Regions from separate parts of the Streptomyces sp. NPDC021080 genome, predicted to be linked through region 2. Evidence: riboswitches for the same ligand, from Rfam matches in the RefSeq annotation. Region 2 holds a riboswitch; each other region holds the start of a gene.
The links. A riboswitch is a leader RNA that binds a small molecule or an ion and turns the genes downstream of it on or off. The one in region 2 is predicted to bind S-adenosylmethionine.
Positions count from the first base shown of each region.

Region 1: linked by a shared signal. The riboswitch ahead of ACH4S8_RS19455 (aminotransferase class V-fold PLP-dependent enzyme) and the one ahead of thrC (threonine synthase) in region 2 are both predicted to bind S-adenosylmethionine.
Region 3: linked by a shared signal. The riboswitch ahead of ACH4S8_RS42195 (ABC transporter substrate-binding protein) and the one ahead of thrC (threonine synthase) in region 2 are both predicted to bind S-adenosylmethionine.

Region 1 is NZ_JBIRQM010000007.1:262,218-268,495, forward strand. It holds gene ACH4S8_RS19445 (rhomboid family intramembrane serine protease) at 1-218, shown strand, start outside; gene ACH4S8_RS19450 (Lrp/AsnC ligand binding domain-containing protein) at 261-542, shown strand; gene ACH4S8_RS19455 (aminotransferase class V-fold PLP-dependent enzyme) at 582-1,943, opposite strand; SAM riboswitch class IV at 2,131-2,247, opposite strand; gene trpD (anthranilate phosphoribosyltransferase) at 2,333-3,397, opposite strand; gene ACH4S8_RS19465 (cytochrome bc complex cytochrome b subunit) at 3,568-5,208, opposite strand; gene ACH4S8_RS19470 (Rieske 2Fe-2S domain-containing protein) at 5,205-6,278, opposite strand, start outside; gene ACH4S8_RS19475 (c-type cytochrome) at 6,278-6,278, opposite strand, start outside.
Region 2 is NZ_JBIRQM010000008.1:137,256-143,533, reverse strand. It holds gene groL (chaperonin GroEL) at 1-1,214, opposite strand, end outside; gene ACH4S8_RS21195 (cold-shock protein) at 1,540-1,743, opposite strand; gene ACH4S8_RS21190 (MoaD/ThiS family protein) at 2,186-2,461, opposite strand; gene thrC (threonine synthase) at 2,458-3,756, opposite strand; SAM riboswitch class I at 3,774-3,930, opposite strand; gene ACH4S8_RS21180 (glucosyl-3-phosphoglycerate synthase) at 4,135-5,079, shown strand; gene ACH4S8_RS21175 (trehalose-6-phosphate synthase) at 5,158-6,278, shown strand, end outside.
Region 3 is NZ_JBIRQM010000030.1:17,553-23,830, reverse strand. It holds gene ACH4S8_RS42220 (ATP-grasp domain-containing protein) at 1-215, shown strand, start outside; gene ACH4S8_RS42215 (MFS transporter) at 224-1,489, shown strand; gene ACH4S8_RS42210 (cupin domain-containing protein) at 1,627-2,079, shown strand; gene ACH4S8_RS42205 (nucleoside deaminase) at 2,154-2,633, opposite strand; gene ACH4S8_RS42200 (LLM class flavin-dependent oxidoreductase) at 2,755-3,591, opposite strand; SAM riboswitch class IV at 3,808-3,917, shown strand; gene ACH4S8_RS42195 (ABC transporter substrate-binding protein) at 4,154-5,788, shown strand; gene ACH4S8_RS42190 (ABC transporter permease) at 5,785-6,278, shown strand, end outside.

The DNA.
Region 1 (6,278 bases), on a different contig from region 2:
CCTGGGTGGTGCTGCCGTTCTGGTTCACCCTGCAGTGGATGGCGGCGGGCCGCAGCAGCTCGGGCCCCGGGGTCGCCTACCTGGCCCACCTCGTGGGCTTCTCCCTGGGTTTCGTCTACGCGTGGGCGCGGTTCCGCCACCGCCCGGCCGCCGTGCCCGCCGCGGGGGTGCCGCCGGGGCCCCCGGTGGAGCGGCCGGGCCGGGTGGACCGCGAGTAGGGTGAGATCCCCAGCAGCGGCCCCCTAGGGAGAGAACCAGCCGTGATCACCGCGATCGTCCTCATCAAGACCAGCGTGGACCGGATCCCCGAGATCGCCGAGTCGATCGCGTCGCTGGAGAGCGTCAGCGAGGTCTTCTCCGTCACCGGTACCTACGACCTGATCGCGATGGTCCGGGTCAAGGCCCACGACGATCTCGCGGACGTCATCCCCGGCAAGATCAGCAAGATCCCGGGGGTCGAGGCGACGGACACGCACGTGGCGTTCCGTACCTACTCCCAGCACGACCTGGAGGCGGCGTTCGCGATCGGTCTCGACTCCTGACCGACGCGGCGCCGCCTCCGGGCGAGCGGATCGCGGGTGTCAGACCGCGGGGACGCAGCGGCCGTCCTCGGTGCGGTACTGCCAGCGCGCGCCGTCCCTGACGAGCTCGCGCACCGCGCGGACGAACCGCTCGACGTGCTCGTCGGGGGTGCCGGCCCCGAAGCTGACGCGGATCGCGTTGAGGGACTTCTCGCCCGGGGCCGCCTCGGGGGCGCCGCACTCCCCCTGGGTCTCGGGCGCGCTGCCGAGCAGCGTGCGGACCAGCGGGTGGGCGCAGAAGAGGCCGTCGCGCACCCCGATGCCGTACTCGGCGGAGAGCGCGGCCGCGAAGTGCGAGCTGTTCCAGCCCTCGACGACGAAGGAGATGACGCCGACCCGCGGGGCGTCGTCGCCGAAGAGGGACAGGACCCGGACCTCGGGGACCTCGGCGAGGCCCGCGCGGACGGTACGGATCAGGTGCTGCTCGCGGGTGACGAGCCGGTCGAAGCCCTCCTCGGTGAGCGCCTTGCAGGCCGACGCGATCGAGTAGGCGCCGATGACGTTCGGCGAGCCGGCCTCGTGCCGGGCGGCGCTGTCGTGCCACTCCACGTCCACCCCGCCGTCCGCGCGCCGGGTGACCCTGCGGCTGGCGCCGCCGCCCGCGAGGTAGGGGTCGGCCGCGCGCAGCCAGTCGGAGCGGCCCGCGAGGACGCCGGAGCCGAAGGGCGCGTACAGCTTGTGCCCGGAGAAGGCGACCCAGTCGACGTCGAGGTCCTGGACCGAGACGGGGTGGTGCGGGGCGAGCTGCGCGGCGTCGAGGACGATGCGGGCGCCGTGGGCGTGCGCGGCGGCGGCCAGCTCCCGCACCGGCCACAGTTCACCGGTGACGTTCGAGGCGCCGGTGACGCAGACCAGGGCCGGTCCGTAGGGGTCTCGGGCGGCGAGGGCGCGCTCCAGGGTGTCGACGGCCTCGGCGGGGGTGCGCGGGGCGTTCAGGTACGTCACCCGGGCGTCGCGCCAGGGCAGCAGCGAGGCGTGGTGCTCGGTCTCGAAGACGAAGACCTGGCAGTCGGCGGGAAGAGCCGCGGCGAGCAGGTTCAGCGAGTCGGTGGTGGAGCGGGTGAAGACCACCTGGTCACCGGCGCGGCAGTCGAGGAACTCCGCGACGGTCCTGCGGGCGTTCTCGAAGAGGTCGGTGGACAGCTGCGAGAGGTAGCCGGCGCCCCGGTGGACGCTGCCGTAGTACGGCGCGTACGCGGCGACGTCGTCCCACACCCGCTGGAGGGCGGGCGCGCTGGCGGCGTAGTCGAGGGCCGCGTAGGTCACCTCGCCGCCGGTGACGAGCGGGACGGTGACATCCCGGCCCAGAACCGGCAGAGGGGCACAAACGGACGAGTCGGCGGCAACGACGGAGACAGACATGGCGAGCTCCTGTGAGAGGCAGGCGGGATCACCGCGGGAGCCGGCCGCCAAAAGGCGTCGCTCAGCGCGGGAGAAGGGTGAAAAGGGTGTGCGGAGGCGGGGCTCGGCGCCCTAGCGCATTCGCTTGCTCACAGAAGGCTCCCTCGAACGACCAGGACCCCTGGTGGTCCGCCCGGAGAGCGGGAGGGGTCCGCGCTTGCCGTAGGCCTCGCTGCCTACGACCTGGTCTTCACCCGGGGCACCCCGCCACGGACGGAGGGTTGCCGGACAGCCGGCCGGGGCCTGATGGCTGTCACTCATGACCTGGTACAGCATCTTGCCAGAGGATCTTCCCCGCGCAAGACGCAGTCCGGATCGTGGACCGCGTCCCGCGCGGGGTCTCGCGTCGGTCAGGCGTTGCTGGCGGCCACCCAGCGCTCCAGCGTGCGCTTCGCGGCGCCGGAGTCGATCGCCTCGGCGGCCTTCTCCATCTGGTCGCGGAGCTGGCCGGCGAGCGGCGCGCCGGTCGGCGACAGGGCCACCAGGGCCGCCGCCGAGTTCAGCAGGACCGCGTCCCGTACGGGCCCCTTCTCGCCGTCCAGCAGGCGCCGGGCGACCTCCGCGTTGTACGAGGCGTCGGCGCCGCGCAGGGCCTCCACCGGGACGACGTCGAGGCCGACGTCACGCGGGTCGAAGCGCTCCTCGGTGACCTTGCCGTCGCGGACCACCCAGACGTGGGAGCCCCCGGTGGTCGTCAGCTCGTCGAGGCCGTCGTCGCCGCGGAAGACCAGCGAGGAGTTGCCGCGCTCGGCGAACACACCCGCCACGATCGGCGCCATCCGGGGATCGGCGACGCCGACCGCCTGGGCCTTCACCCGCGCCGGGTTGGTCAGCGGTCCGAGCACGTTGAACGTGGTCCGGATCCCCAACTGGCCGCGCGCCGCCGCCACATGACGCAGCGCCGGGTGGAACTTGACCGCGAAGCAGAAGGTGATCCCGGCCTCCTCGGCCACCTCGGCCACCCGCTTCACCGGCAGCTGGAGGTTGACGCCGAGCTTCTCCAGGACGTCCGACGAGCCGGACGCCGAGGACGCGGCCCGGTTCCCGTGCTTGACCACCTTGGCGCCGGTCCCGGCCACCACGATCGAGGACATCGTGGAGATGTTGACGGTCTTCGCGCCGTCGCCGCCCGTTCCGACGATGTCGACGGTGCGTCCGGGCACCTCGATCACGTTGGCGTGCTCGTACATCGCCCGGACGAGTCCGGTGATCTCCTGGACGGTCTCGCCCTTGGCCCGCAGTGCCACCACGAATCCGGCGATCTGCGCGTCGGTCGCCTCGCCGCGCATGATGCGGTCCATCGCCCAGGCCGTGTCGTCCGCGCTCTGGTCGCGGCCTTCGAGCAGTCCGTTCAGTACCGCGGGCCAGGAACGGCCCGCCGCGGTGTCGCCTCCAGCGGGGTTCACAGCGCTCATGGTCGCTCCTGGGTTCGTGGGTCACGCGGTCGCGGGTGACACGGGTCGTGGGTGACGCGGGGTGGATCGCCCCGCACCACCGGGTGAGTCCACCCTATCCAGCCCGGGGGACGGCAAAGAGCCCCGTCCATGTCATGGACGGGGCTCCAGCCGTGGCGAACAGCCGGGGATCAGTGGTGGCCGTGGCCGCTCGCGATCTCCTTGTACTCCTCGACGGTGGGCTTGGGGATCTGGCCCTCCTCGCCGTAGAAGCCCTCGCTCATCTTGGCGCGCAGCTTCTGCGCGCCCGAGACCTTGCGCTCGACACCGTTCTCGTCGACCGTCGGGCCGATCTCGAGCGGCTTGTACTGCTCGTGCGCGGTGAGCGTGTGCAGCGCGTCCTGGCTGAGCGGCTCGTGGACCTCGATGAACTCACCGTGCGGCAGGCGCTTGATGATGCCCGACTCACGGCCGTGCAGCACCTTGTCCCGGTCCCGGCGCTGGAGGCCGAGGCAGATCCGCTTGGTGGCGAGGAAGGTGAGCACCGGCACGACGAAGAAGGCGATCCGCACGAACCAGGTGATCGAGTTGATCGCCAGGTGGAAGTGCGTGGCCCAGATGTCGTTGCCGCCGCCGACGAGCAGGACGAAGTACCAGCTGATCCAGGCGGCACCGAACGCGGTCCGGGTCGGGACGTTGCGCGGGCGGTCCAGGATGTGGTGCTCGCGCTTGTCGCCGGTGACCCAGGACTCGATGAACGGGTAGACCGCGATGGCGACCAGGACCAGCGGGAAGATCACCAGCGGGATGAACACGCCCAGGACGAGCGTGTGGCCCCAGAGGTTGATCTCCCAGCCCGGCATGACACGGATCAGGCCCTCGGAGAAGCCCATGTACCAGTCGGGCTGGGCGCCCGTGGACACCATGTCCGGACGGTACGGACCCATGGCCCAGATCGGGTTGATCGAGGCGATCGCCGCGATGGCCGCGATGACGCCGAAGACCAGGAAGAAGAAGCCTCCGGCCTTGGCCATGTAGACCGGCAGCAGCGGCATGCCGACGACGTTGTTGTTCGTCTTGCCGGGGCCCGCGAACTGCGTGTGCTTGTGGTAGAAGACCAGGATCAGGTGGCCGACGACCAGGCCGAGCATGATGCCCGGCAGCAGCAGCACGTGCACCGCGTAGAAGCGGGCCACGAAGTCGCCGCCCGGGAACTCGCCGCCGAACAGGAAGAACGACAGGTACGTGCCGACGATCGGCACGGACAGGACCGCGCCCTCCATGAAGCGGACACCGGTGCCGGAGAGCAGGTCGTCCGGGAGCGAGTAACCGGTGAAGCCGGTGAACATGCCGAGGACGAACAGCAGGAATCCGAAGACCCAGTTGATCTCACGGGGCTTGCGGAACGCACCCGTGAAGAACACGCGCATCATGTGCACGAACATGCCGGCGAGGAAGATCAGCGCGGCCCAGTGGTGGATCTGACGGATCAGCAGACCACCGCGCACATCGAAGGAGATGTGCATGGTCGAGTTGAACGCCTCGGACATCAGCTGGCCCTGCAGCGGGACGTAGCTGCCGTTGTAGACCACCTCGTTCATCGACGGGTGGAAGAACAGCGTCAGGTACACACCCGTGAGGATGATGATGATGAAGCTGTAGAGGCAGACCTCACCCAACATGAACGACCAGTGGTCGGGGAAGATCTTGCGCATGTTGGACTTGGCCAGGGAGTAGATCCCGAGGCGGCCGTCGGCCCAGTCGGCGACCCGCTCACCGGCGGGCGCCTTCTCGCGCGAGGGGCGCGAGTCGGAGGTGGTGGTAGTGCTCATCCGCGCTCCCAGAATGCAGGACCGACGGGCTCCTGGAAGTCGCTGAGCGCTTCGAGGTAGCCCTCAGCGTTCACGCCGATCTGCAGCTGCGGCAGGGCGTGACCGGCCGGGCCGAAGATGACTCGGGCACCGTCGGAGAGGTCGAAGGTGGACTGGTGGCACGGGCACAGCGCGTGGTGCGTCTGCTGCTCGTACAGGGAGATCGGGCAGCCGACGTGGGTGCAGATCTTCGAGTACGCCACGATGCCCTGGTAGGACCACTCGAGTTCCTGCTTGTCCTTGATGTCCTCCGGCTGGAGCCGGATGATCATCAGGGCCGCCTTGGCGATCTCCTTCTGGAAGTCCTCGTCCTCCGTCTCCAGGCCCTCGGGCTTGACGAAGGTGAGCGAACCGACGGCCACGTCCGAGGGACGCAGCGGCTCGTTCGTGTTCATGTTGACGAGGAGCTTGCCCTTGGACCACAGGGTGTGGCGCAGCTTCGTGCCGGGCAGCGGACCGAGGTCGCGCAGCAGCATGACGCCGGAGAGCGGGAACAGGGCCAGCGCGCCGAACATCGTGTTGCGGATCAGCTTGCGGCGTCCGAGCGCGGACTCCTTGGCACCCTGCTTGAAGTCGGCCAGGACCTTGGCCTTGACGTCGGGCGCCGCCTCGATCGGGTGACGCTCGTCGGCGACCTCCACGTCGGACATCAGGGTGCGGGCCCAGTGGACCGCGCCCGCGCCGATCGAGAACAGCGCCACGCCGAGGCACATGCCCAGCGAGAAGTTCATCGCGCTGATGTGGCCGAGCGGGAACACGAAGATCGACTTGTCGTTCGGGATCGCCACGTACGAGGCGATGAAGCCGACGGTGGCAACCATCGACAGCACGAACAGCATGGCGACCAGGCGCTCGGACCGCTTGGCGGCCCGCTCGTCGATGTCCTGGATGCGGTGCTCGTGGGGCGGCAGCCCCGGGTCCGCGAACGGGTTCTGCTCGTCCGCGACGGCTACCGGACCGTGACCGTGACCGGCGTGGTCGTCGGAGGCCCGCTCGGCGGGCACGTTCTCTTCTGGAATCTCTTGGCTACT
Region 2 (6,278 bases):
ACGGCCGCCTTCGCGTTGCGAACGGCGTCCTCGATGCGGTGCTTGCGCTCCTTGAGCTCGACCTCGGTGGCGGCACCGGCCTTGATGACGGCCACGCCGCCGGCCAGCTTCGCCAGACGCTCCTGGAGCTTCTCGCGGTCGTAGTCCGAGTCCGAGTTCTCGATCTCGGCACGGATCTGGTTCACACGGCCGGCGACCTGGTCGGCGGAGCCGGAGCCGTCGACGATCGTGGTCTCGTCCTTGGTGATGACGACCTTGCGGGCGCGGCCCAGCAGGTCCAGACCCGCGTTCTCCAGCTTGAGGCCGACCTCCTCGGAGATGACCTCGCCGCCCGTGAGGATGGCGATGTCGCCGAGCATGGCCTTGCGGCGGTCACCGAAGCCCGGGGCCTTGACGGCGACGGACTTGAAGGTGCCACGGATCTTGTTGACGACCAGGGTCGACAGGGCCTCGCCCTCGACGTCCTCGGCGATGATCAGCAGCGGCTTGCCCGACTGCATGACCTTCTCCAGGAGCGGGAGCAGGTCCTTCACGTTCGCGATCTTGGAGTTCGCGATCAGGATGTACGGGTCGTCGAGGACGGCCTCCATACGCTCCATGTCGGTGGCGAAGTACGCCGAGATGTAGCCCTTGTCGAAGCGCATACCCTCGGTGAGCTCCAGCTCCAGACCGAAGGTCTGGGACTCCTCGACGGTGATGACGCCTTCCTTGCCGACCTTGTCCATCGCCTCGGCGATGAGCTCGCCGATCTGGGTGTCGGCGGCGGAGATGGAGGCCGTCGAAGCGATCTGCTCCTTGGTCTCGACATCCTTCGCCTGCTCCAGCAGGGCACCGGAGACGGCCTCGACGGCCTTCTCGATACCGCGCTTGAGGGCCATCGGGTTGGCGCCGGCGGCGACGTTGCGCAGACCCTCGCGGACGAGCGCCTGGGCGAGAACGGTCGCGGTGGTCGTACCGTCACCGGCGACGTCGTCCGTCTTCTTGGCGACTTCCTTGACCAGCTCGGCGCCGATCTTCTCGTACGGGTCCTCGAGCTCGATCTCCTTGGCGATGGAGACACCATCGTTGGTGATCGTGGGGGCGCCCCACTTCTTCTCGAGGACGACGTTGCGGCCCTTGGGGCCGAGCGTCACCTTGACGGCGTCCGCGAGCTGGTTCATGCCGCGCTCGAGGCCGCGCCGTGCCTCCTCGTCGAACGCGATGATCTTGGCCATGTGAAGTGGTCCTCCCGGACGGGGTGGATTGCTCCGGATCGCGCCCGCGCCCGCGACGGACGGCCCTCGAACCCTGTGGTTCCTTGCCCCACAGGCCCGTGGACCTCGCCGGCCCGATCCAAGTTCTGTCACTCTCACTCGGAGAGTGCTAACGCAATGATTAGCACTCGACCCCTGCGAGTGCAAGCGCCTCTCGGCAAAACCGGCACGCCGAGCGACCCTCGACAAGAGGCAAGGCCCGGCCCGGAACGCACGAGGGGCTCGCATCCCCGGTGGGATGCGAGCCCCTCGTGCGTGAGTGAGTCGGTGGTCGTTCGCGCCCGGATCAGACGGCGAGTTTGACCATGTCCGCCTGCGGACCCTTCTGGCCCTGCGAGATCTCGAACTCCACTCGCTGACCCTCTTCAAGGGTGCGGTAGCCGTCCATCTGAATCGCGCTGTAGTGCACGAAGACGTCCGCACCACCGTCGACCGCGATGAAGCCGTACCCCTTCTCCGCGTTGAACCACTTGACGGTGCCCTGAGCCATGCCTAACTCCCCTATTACTGGCCCTTGCACAGATCCACACTTCGCGGATCCGGGTCAGACCTCACCCCCCAAACGGTTGGGGGTGTGCGCCGGAACGCGTCGACCGCGGCTGAATGTATCTGTCCAACTGCCCTCTGCAACAGGTCAATCGGACGAGAATTCTGGGCATGGCCGATCATTGATATGCGGAGGATACGCACGGATCCAGGGCAAGTCGGACCCCGCAATTGCCATAAAATGCCCAAATAGGTGAGCTACTTTGGCTACTTCTTGTCGCCCGCCGAACAGCCACTCATATGCGTCCGGCATGAAACCAACATCCAAATCGGAGCGACTTCCCCAACTCTAGCGCGTTCAATCCAATAGAATTGCCCCCTCCGTTTGTCTCACGGAGGGGGCAATTCTGTGAACGCACTGTGTTCGGCATTACCGAGGGTAACGATCAGCCTCCGGCGACGGCCGGAATGATCGAGACGCCGGACCCTGCCGGGGTCGCCGTCTCCAGCCCCTGCTCGAAGCGCACGTCGTCGTCGTTGACGTACACGTTCACGAAGCGGCGCAGCTTGCCCTGGTCGTCCAGGACGCGCGCGGCGATGCCCGTGTGGTTCTTCTCCAGGTCACCGATGACCTCGGCGAGGGTCGCGCCCTCGGCCTTCACCTCGGCGGCGCCACCGGTGTAGGTGCGCAGGATGGTGGGGATGCGGACGTTGACGCTCATGATGCGAGGCCAGCCTCTCGGAAGGAGTCGAGGTTCGGGCGGATGGTCGCGGTCAGCCCGGTGTCGGAGGCCACCGCGTCCAGGGTCTTGAGGCCGTCGCCGGTGTTCAGCACGACGGTGGTCAGCGTCGGGTCGAGGAGACCGTTCTCGATCAGCTTGCGGGTCACGCCGACGGTCACACCGCCGGCGGTCTCCGCGAAGATGCCCTCGGTGCGGGCCAGCAGCTTGATCGCGTCCACGATCTGGTCGTCGTTCACGTCCTCCACGGCCCCGCCGGTGCGCCGCGCGATGTCCAGCACGTACGGTCCGTCCGCCGGGTTGCCGATCGCGAGCGACTTGGCGATGGTGTCCGGCTTCTGCGGCCGTACGACGTCGTGGCCGGCCTTGTAGGCGACGGAGACCGGGGAGCAGCCCTCGGCCTGGGCGCCGAAGATCTTGTACGGCTTGTCCTCGACGAGCCCGAGCTTGATCAGCTCCTGCAGACCCTTGTCGATCTTCGTGAGCTGGGAGCCGGAGGCGATCGGCACGACGAGCTGGTCGGGCAGCTTCCAGCCGAGCTGCTCGCAGATCTCGTACGCCAGCGTCTTGGAGCCCTCGGCGTAGTACGGCCGCAGGTTGACGTTGACGAAGCCCCAGCCCTCGCCCGCCGGGTCGCCGATCAGCTCGGAGCAGAAACGGTTCACGTCGTCGTAGTTGCCCTCGATGCCGACGAGCTCGCCGCCGTAGACCGCGGCCATGACGACCTTGCCCTGCTCCAGGTCGTGCGGGATGAACACGCAGGAACGCAGACCGGCGCGGGCCGCCGCGGCGCCCACCGCTCCGGCGAGGTTGCCGGTGGAGGAGCAGGAGAGGGTGGTGAATCCGAAGGCGCGGGCCGCTTCGAGGGCCTGGGCGACGACGCGGTCCTTGAAGGAGTGCGTCGGGTTGCCGGAGTCGTCCTTGACGAAGAGCTTTCCGGCGTCGACACCCAGCTCGCGGGCCAGGTTGTCGGCCTGGACGAGCTTGGTCCAGCCGGGGTTGATGTTCGGCTTGTCCGCCACGTCCGCGGGGACGGGCAGCAGCGGCGCGTAGCGCCAGATGTTCGCGGGTCCCGCTTCGATGCGCTTGCGGAGTTCTTCGGCGTCGTAGGCCGAGAAGTCGTAGGCGATCTCGAGCGGGCCGAAACACTCCTCGCAGGCGAAGACCGGGCCGAGCGGGACGCGGTGTCCGCACTCGCGGCAGGAAAGCGCCGCGGCCGGGCCGAGGTCCACCGAGTCGGCGGAGTTCGTGGTGCTTGCAACTGTCTGCGCAGCCATGGAGGCGAGGCCCTTTCTCCTCATCTTCCTCACGGCGCACTTCGCCGTGAGACGGATTTGGCACCTTCCCTAGCCGGGAGCCTCGCGACGCGATCGACATCGATCGGTACGAGACCGGCTGGAGGGTTGCCGGGGCTTCATCGGGCCGTATCCCTCTGCCCCTCTGGATGAGCGGTATTTGATTGTTGAACTGTTGAACACGATACGCGCCGACGATCCAGGACATGCGATGGTCATGCGCGTTGTTCAAGACTGTAACCGAAGGCCTGGACAGTTGAGATAGTCGTCCGAACCGCGAGACGAGCCAATCGATCTGCCGCTGGCCGCAGCGGGCACGCCGATGAGAGCGTGTGATCAGACAGTGAGGAGCCGCAGACGGTGCTGAGAGAAGTCGAAAGCTGGCTGAGCACACGCTCCTGGTCCGTGACCGACCGCCCGCTCCACAAGCTCATGGCAGCCAAACGCGTGACCGGGTCGACGGTCAGCGTCGTGCTGCCCGCGCTCAACGAGGAGGAGACGGTCGGCGAGATCGTCTCGATCATCCGCCACGACCTGATGCAGCAGGTGCCCCTCGTCGACGAGATCGTCGTCGTCGACTCCGGTTCGAGCGACCGCACCGCCGCGGTCGCCGCCGCCGCCGGCGCGCGTGTCGTGCACCGCGACGACATCCTCCCACGGATCCCGGCCGTGCCCGGCAAGGGCGAGGTGCTGTGGCGGTCGCTGCTCGTGACGAGCGGGGACATCGTCTGCTTCGTCGACGCGGACCTCAAGGAGTTCTCGTCCGACTTCGTCTCCGGCATCGTGGGCCCGCTGCTCACCGAGCCCGGCGTCGACCTGGTCAAGGCCATGTACGACCGCCCGATGGCCGGTGGCGGCGGACAGGGCGGCCGGGTCACCGAGCTGATGGCCCGCCCCCTGCTGAACATGCACTGGCCGCAGCTCGCGGGCTTCGTCCAGCCGCTCGGCGGCGAGTACGCGGCCCGCCGCTCGCTGCTCGAGCAGCTCCCCTTCCCCGTCGGCTACGGCGTCGAGCTGGGCATGCTCGTCGACGCCCTGCACCTGGTGGGCCTGGACGCCCTCGCCCAGGTCGACGTCGGCGTGCGCAAGCACCGCCACCAGGACGGCCAGGCACTCGGCCGCATGGCCGCCGCGATCTACCGCACCGCGCAACTCCGGCTCGCGCGCGGCCATCTGATCCGCCCCTCCCTCACCCAGTTCGAACGCGACCGGGACGGTTTCCGGCCGCGCACGTACTCGGTGGACACCGAGGAAAGGCCGCCGATGAGCGAAATCTCCGAGTACCAGACACGCAAGGCCGCGTAGTCCGGCGCCGACGGCCGACGATCGCATACGGCCGAAGAGCGCGTTTGAGCGTTTCGACACGGGGCTAGGTTTCGAGGCATGGCTTCAACGCGGGGTGCCCGCCGGATTCTGGTCGCGTCCAACCGCGGCCCGATCACCTACGAGGTACGGGAGGACGGTTCGCTGCACGCCCGGCGCGGCGGCGGCGGCCTCGTCTCGGGACTCTCGGCGATCGGGCCGGACGCGGGCGCCCTCTGGGTCTGCTCCGCCCTCGGGGACGGCGACCGGGAGGCCGTGCGGCGCGGAGTCCACGAGGACGGCGTACGGATGCTGGCCATCGACGCCGACACGCACGCCGACGCCTACAACGGCATCGCCAACTCCGTGTTGTGGTTCGTCCACCACATGCTCTACCAGACCCCGCTGGAGCCGGTCTTCGACGCGGAGTTCCGGCGTCAGTGGGAGTCGTACCGGACCTACAACCGGGCCTTCGCCGAGGCACTGGCCGAGGAGGCCGCCGACGGCGCGACGGTGCTGGTGCAGGACTACCACCTGTGCCTGGTGCCCGGGATGCTCCGCGAACTGCGCCCCGACCTGCACATCGGTCACTTCTCCCACACCCCGTGGGCGCCCGAGGACTACTTCCGGATGCTCCCCGACGACATCCGCGCGGAGCTGATGGCGGGCATGCTCGGCGCCGACCGGGTGGCCTTCCTGACCTGGCGGTGGGCCACGGCGTTCCTGCGCTGTGCGGAAACGACCGACCCCTGGCGCTGGGCCGGGTCCTGGTCCTCGGTGACGCCCCTGGCGGTCAGGCACCTGGACGACCCCGGGGCGGGCGGGCGCGAGACCCGCATCGGGGTGCACGGCCTCGGCGCGGACGCCGAGTTCCTGCGCGAGCGCTCGCACCGCGCGGACGTCGGGGAGCGGATGACCGCGCTGCGCGAGGAGATCGGCGCGGGCCGCAGGACGATCGTGCGCGTCGACCGGACCGAGCTGTCCAAGAACATCGTGCGGGGACTGCTGGCGTACCGGCAGCTCCTCGACGACCACCCCGAGTGGCGCGAGCGGGTGGTCCACGTGGCGTTCGCCTATCCGTCGCGGCAGGACCTCGCGGTGTACCGGGACTACACGGCCGAGGTGCAGCGGCTCGCCGACGAGATCAACTCCGGTTACGGAACGCCCGGCTGGACCCCGGTGGTCCTGCACGTGAAGGACGA
Region 3 (6,278 bases), on a different contig from region 2:
CGGGCACGGTGACCGGGGTCGCCGGACAGGACTCCGCGAAGACACTGCCCGGCGTACGGGCCGTGGAGGTGGACGTCGAGGCGGGCCAGGAGGTACGGCCCTGGGCGTCCTCATGGGACCGGGCCGGGCACGTCATCGCCACCGGGCCGGACGCGGACACCGCACACCGGCACGTCCTGGACGCCGTCGCCGCCATCCGTATCGCAACCGAGTGAGGGATCAGATGTCTGCTCTGTGGCAGCGCGTCCGCGGACTGCGCGGATCCGTGCCCGGCGGTCCGGTCGGCAGACGGCTGGCCGTGATGGCGATGATCGACGCGGTCGGAACCGGCGCCTTCCTGGCCGTGTCCGTCCCCTTCGTCACCAGGTCGGTCCACCTGTCCGAGCACAACCTCGGCTTCGGCCTGGGGCTGTCCGCCGCCATCGCCCTCGGCACGGCGATCCCCATCGGGATCCTGGCCGACCGCATCGGCCCGAAGAAGGTCCTGGTCGGGGTGAGCCTGTGGCGCTCCGTCTGCTTCGTGGTGTATCCGTTCGTCCAAAACCTCTGGCAGTTCCTGACCGTGGTGTGCCTGCTCGGCCTCGTCGACAAGGCGGCGGCGCCGATGGAGCAGGCCCTGGTCGGGCAGGCGGTGCCGACCACGGAACGGGTCAAGGTCGTCGCGATCCTCCGGTCGATGCGCAACGTCGGCTTCACCGTCGGCGCCCTGCTGGGCGGTGTCGGGCTGCTGATCGACACCCGAACCGGCTACGGCGTGATCCTCCTGCTCAACGCCGCCTCGTTCGCGGTGCTCGCGACCCTGGCGTCCCGGCTGCCGCTGCTCAACGCGCCGACGGGGAACCTTCGGCGGAGGTTCTCGGTGAATGTGCTGCGCGACGGCTCGTTCCTCTCGTTCGCCGGGATCAACGCGGTTCTCACCATGCACATGACGCTGTTGAGCATCGGGATACCGCTGTGGATCGTGGGGCACACGAACGTCTCGGCCGCGCTGATCTCCCCGCTCGTCGCGGTCAACACCGTACTGGCGGTGCTCCTCCAGGTGCGCGCGAGCCGGGGCACCGACGACATCCAGGGCGCGGCACGTGCTCTGGTACGCGCCGGTCTCTCCCTCGCGGTGTGCTGTCTGCTGCTCGTCACGGCACCGGGACTGCCGGTCGTCCTGGCGGTCGGCGCGCTGTTGCTGGCCATGATCGCGCTGACGGGCGGCGAGTTGTGGCAGTCCGCCGGAGGCTGGGGCGGCTCGTATCTGCTCGCGGTGCCCGGCCAGGAGGGCGTCTACCTCTCGGTATTCTGGCTCGGGGTGGCCGTGCAGCAGATCGCGGCACCGATCGTGGTCAGCCTGGTCGTCACGGCCGGCACCACGGGATGGGTGGCACTGGCCGCGCTGTTCGCCGCGAGCGGCCTCGCGGCTCCCGCGATCGGCCGGTGGGCACAGGCGCAGGCGGCGCGGCGACCGCAGCAGGATCCGAGCCTGGCCGAGGCCACCTGACGCGTCGGCCGTACGAGCCGGCCGTCGAAACCACCCGATGCACCACGACCCGATGCAGTACCACCCGATGCAACACCACCTGATTCGAGACCACTTGATTCGGCAGCACCCGAATCGACAACACCCAAGGAGAGAAAGTGTCTGTTCCGCTGTACGTGCCGCCGGGCGGGGGAGAGTTCGTCGACATCCGGGACACGAAGAGGACGTATCTCAAGCTCACCACACCGGACTCCGACGGGGAGTTCGGATTCTTCGAGCATCACATGGCTCCCGAAGCCAGCGGCGCCAGTCCGCATGTGCACAAGAAGTCCACGGAGATGTTCTACGTGGTGCGCGGTGAGATCGAGTTCACCATCGGCGACCGCAAGGTGGTGGGTGAGCCGGGTGCTTTCGCCTACGTGCCCAAGGGCGAGCCGCACGGTTTCACGAACCGGGGCAAGGAGGACGCCACCCTGCTGATCATGTTCTACCCGATCTACGACCGCGAGGACTATTTCCGCGGTCTGGGGCGCCTCACGGCGGGCGGCCGCAACCCGAGCCTGGAGGAACTTCAGGAACACATGGCGAAGTACGACCAGTTCATGGTCTGATCCGCGCGATCGTCCGCACACACCCCGGGCCCGGCAGCGAGTCACGCTGCCGGGCCCGGGTGTCTTCGGCCTTCTCAGCCGGCCGCGTCGATCCCGCTCCGGAAGCGCAGGTGCAATTCCTTCACCTGCTGGGCCAGTTCCGGGACCGGCCCGGCGATCTCCAGGCCGGGTACGACGTCCCGGATGGACAAGGGGCTCAGGGGCGAGGTGACGGGCACACCCCATTCGGCCTTCCAGTCCCGTGCCTGGCGGGAGGAACTCGCGTACACGATGCGGCCCAGTCCGACCCACCCGTGCGCGGCCGCGCACATCGGGCAGTGCTCGCCCGAGGTGTACACGGTGGCCGTGGCCCGTTCCTCGGGGTCGAGGTGGGTCGCGGCCCAGCGGGCGAGTTCGAACTCCGGATGCCGGGTGGGGTCCCCGGTGCTGGACTCGCGATTGCGGTCCTCGGCAAGGACCTTGCCGTCCGCGTCGGCCAGCAGGGAGCCGAACGGCCAGTCGCCGGCGTCCACCGCCTCGGCCGCCAGGTCCACGCAGCGGCGGAGATGGACCAGGTCGGCTTCGCTGACGGCGGAGGAAGGGCCGGTTTCGCCGTGGTCGGTGCTGTCGCTGCCGTTGTGGTGCGGGCCGCGGTCGTCGAGGGTCACTGTGGCTCCGTCTCTGTGGGGTGTGGGGCTATGCCAGGTTCGCGGCCACGGTGGCCAGCGCCTGCCATGCCACTTCGGGCCTGAGGGTCTCGTCCGGGTCGCCGTTGTAGGGGTCGAGGACCACCGTGGTGGCGCCCGAGAGGCGCAACTGCTCGATGTCCTGCAGGACTTGGTCGAGGGTGCCTTCGCCGGCGCGGCGATCGGGATGGTCGACCGGCTTGTCCGTGAGCCGGAGAAGGATGCGGGGCGCCGATTCGGGTGCCGGCTGCCCGAGTTCGGCCGCGATGTTCCCCAGACGGTCCAGCGCGTCACGGAACCACGGCATGGTGAACCGCAGTGGATGCCACGGCAGACCGAGCCGGGCCGCCCGGCGCAGCCCCGCGTCGCTGTTGCCGCCGATCCAGACCGGAATCCGCCCGCTCCCGTAGTCGGCCTCGTCGGCCCACGCGGTTCTCAGGGTGTTCAGATATTCGTCGGTCAGTGCGCCCCGCCGTTCGAAGGGGACGCCGAGCGCCGCGAATTCCTCCCGGGCCCAGCCGACACCGACGCCGAGGACGAGCCGCCCGCCGGAGAGCTGATCCAGGTTGGCCGCCATTCTGGCGACCAGCAGAGGATGCCGGTAGGGCGCGATGAGAACCGTGGTGCCCAGTTTGACCCGGGTCGTTAAACCGGCGAGCCAGGAGAGCGTCGTAAAAGGATCGTAGAACGGGGCGGGATACTGTTTCGCGACATCCGGTGTGATCGCCACATGGTCGGAGACCATCAATAGGTCGAAGCCGAGACCTTCCACCGTCTTGGCCCAGCGGGCGAGGGTTTCCGGATTGGTGCCAGGTCCGAAATTCGGGACGTTAACGCCTATCTGCATGGTTCAACACTAGCAACTGGGCGCCCCCGTCGGGTGGTTGGTTCCGGCGCCCTCCCGCCGCATTTCGTGGTTTTGCGGGCCTCTTTCGCTCCCGCACGAAGGAGGTCCGTTCCCGTGCAATATGATTGCAATCTGATGGAACGTCAGATTGCGATCATATTGCTTGTCGCGAGCAGAACTTGTCGTTCCTCCGACCGGAGATCTACGGTGAGCGCGAGCTACGAGTTCCGGTGATCAAGCCCTGGCTGGCCGGATGGCAACCCTCGGCGCAGTGGGGTGCCCCAGGTGAAGGCTCGGCGGATGTTTCTGTTCTGCAAGTGCGTTCCCACCGGCCCGACGGCCGGCGACACCCCTGGGGAGGACGGCGTGGCAACCGGCCTCGTGCTGTGCTCCCGGCGCCATGTGGATCTGCTGCTGGTGTGCAGCTGTCTCTGTCACCGCTGACCCACTTGTTCTTCACGCTCCTCCCGTCCCCACCCTTCACGCGACAGCGTGCGCCCGGCTCGCCCCTGCCTGCCGCGGCCCCTTCGCGCACCCACTCACGCGGAAGCAGAGACCAGCCATGGCGCAGCACAACACCACCAGACCCCTCCGGGCCCTCGGCGCGATATCCCTCGGCACGGTGTTCCTGGCGGCCCTGACCGGCTGCACGAGCAGCAGGAGTTCCACCGGGACCGGGGAGGCGGCGATCACCGTCGGCACGACCGACCAGGTGACCGCCCTGGACCCGGCGGGCTCCTGGGACGCGGGCTCCGGCACCATCGAGAGCGAGGTCTACGCGACCCTGCTCAGCGTCAAGAACGGCGCCACGAAGGTCTCCCCGGACCTGGCGAAGGGGATCGAGCCGACCGGTCCCAAGGAGTACACCGTCACGCTGAAGAAAGACCTGAGGTTTGCCAACGGTCACCGACTGACGTCCTCCGACGTCAAGTTCAGCTTCGACCGCACGGTGAGGATCGCCGACGAGAACGGCCCCTCCTCCCTCCTGTACGACCTCGACTCCGTCGCCGCCCCGGCACCGGACAAGGTCGTCTTCACCCTCAAGTCGGCCGACGACACACTGTTTCCCCAGGTGCTGTCCACCGCCGCGGGCTACATCGTCGACGAGCAGGTCTTCCCCCCGGACAAGATCCTGGACGACAAGGCGATCGTCGCGGGCAAACCCTGGAACGGCCCCTACGGCGTGCGCAGTTACGACAAGAACTCACTGGTCTCCTTCACCGCCAACAGCGCCTACGGCGGCGCTCTGGGCGCCGCGCGGACCCGGAACATCCAGCTGAAGTACTACACCGACGCGAGCAACCTGAAGCTCGACGTCCAGCAGGGCACCGTCGACGCCGTCTACCGCACCCTCACCACCGCCGACCTCGACGACCTGTCCACGAAGAAGGACGTCAAGGTCCACACCGGCTCGGGCAACGGCATCCGCTACATCGTCTTCGACTTCAGGACCCAGCCGTACGGCACCAGGACCAAGAAGCCCGACAAGGCCAAGGCGCTGGCCGTGCGGCAGGCCGTCGCCGACTCCGTCGACCGGGCCCAACTCGCCCGACAGGTCTACAAGAACAGCTATCAGCCGCTGTACACCTCCGTGCCCGACGGACTCACCGGCGCCACCGCCTCCTTCAAGTCGCTCTACGGCGACGAGAAGGGCGGCCCGGACAAGGCCGCCGCCGCCGCGCGTCTCAAAGCGGCGAAGGTGACCACCCCGGTCACGCTCAACCTCCAGTACAACAGCGACCACTACGGTTCCTCCTCGGCCGACGAGTACGCGCTCCTCAAGACCCAGCTCGAAGCCACAGGACTGTTCACGGTGAACCTCCAGTCCACCGAGTGGACCCAGTACGGCAAGGACCGCGTCAAGCACCTCTACCCGCTCTACCAGTTGGGCTGGTACGCCGACTATCTGGACGCGGACAACTACCTCTCGCCCTTCTACTCCGCCAACAGCTGGGTCGCCAACGACTACTCCGACCCCGCCGTCCGCGAACTGATCAAGAAGGAGGAGACGGAGACCGACACGACCGAGCGCACCGAACTGCTGAAGCGGGCACAGGACAAGGCCGCGGCCTCGGTACCCCTGCTGCCGCTGCTCCAGGGCTCGACCGCGATCGTCACCCGTAGCGACGTCAGCGGTGTACCCGACGAACTGAGCAGCGCGTACCAGTTCCGCTGGGCCGGGCTCGCGAAGAAGTGAGCACCCCGACCCAGGAGATCCCCGACGCCGCTCCGGCCGACGCCACCGCCCCGGCCGGCGGCGCCGCGGGGTACGGACTCACCCGCTACCTGGTGGTCCGCTTCCTCCTCATCGTCCCCACCGTGCTCATCCTGGTCAGCCTCGTCTTCTTCCTGATGCGCGCCACCGGCGACCCGATCAGCGCCGCCTTCGGCGACCGCCTCACCCCGGACCAGCTTCAGGCCAAGCTGCACCAGGCAGGCTACGACCGGCCGTTGCTCACCCAATACCTCGACTACCTGAAGTCCCTGGCCACCGGGGACTTCGGGCACACCGTCACCGACAACCAGCCGGTGACACACGTACTGGGCACCTACGGCGCCGCCACCGCAGAACTCGCCTTCGACGCACTCGTCGTGGCCCTCCTGGTGGGTGTCCCCCTGGGCATGGTGGCGGCCGTCCACCGGGACCGCGCGCCCGACGCGGTGCTGCGGCTGTTCGCCGTCCTGAC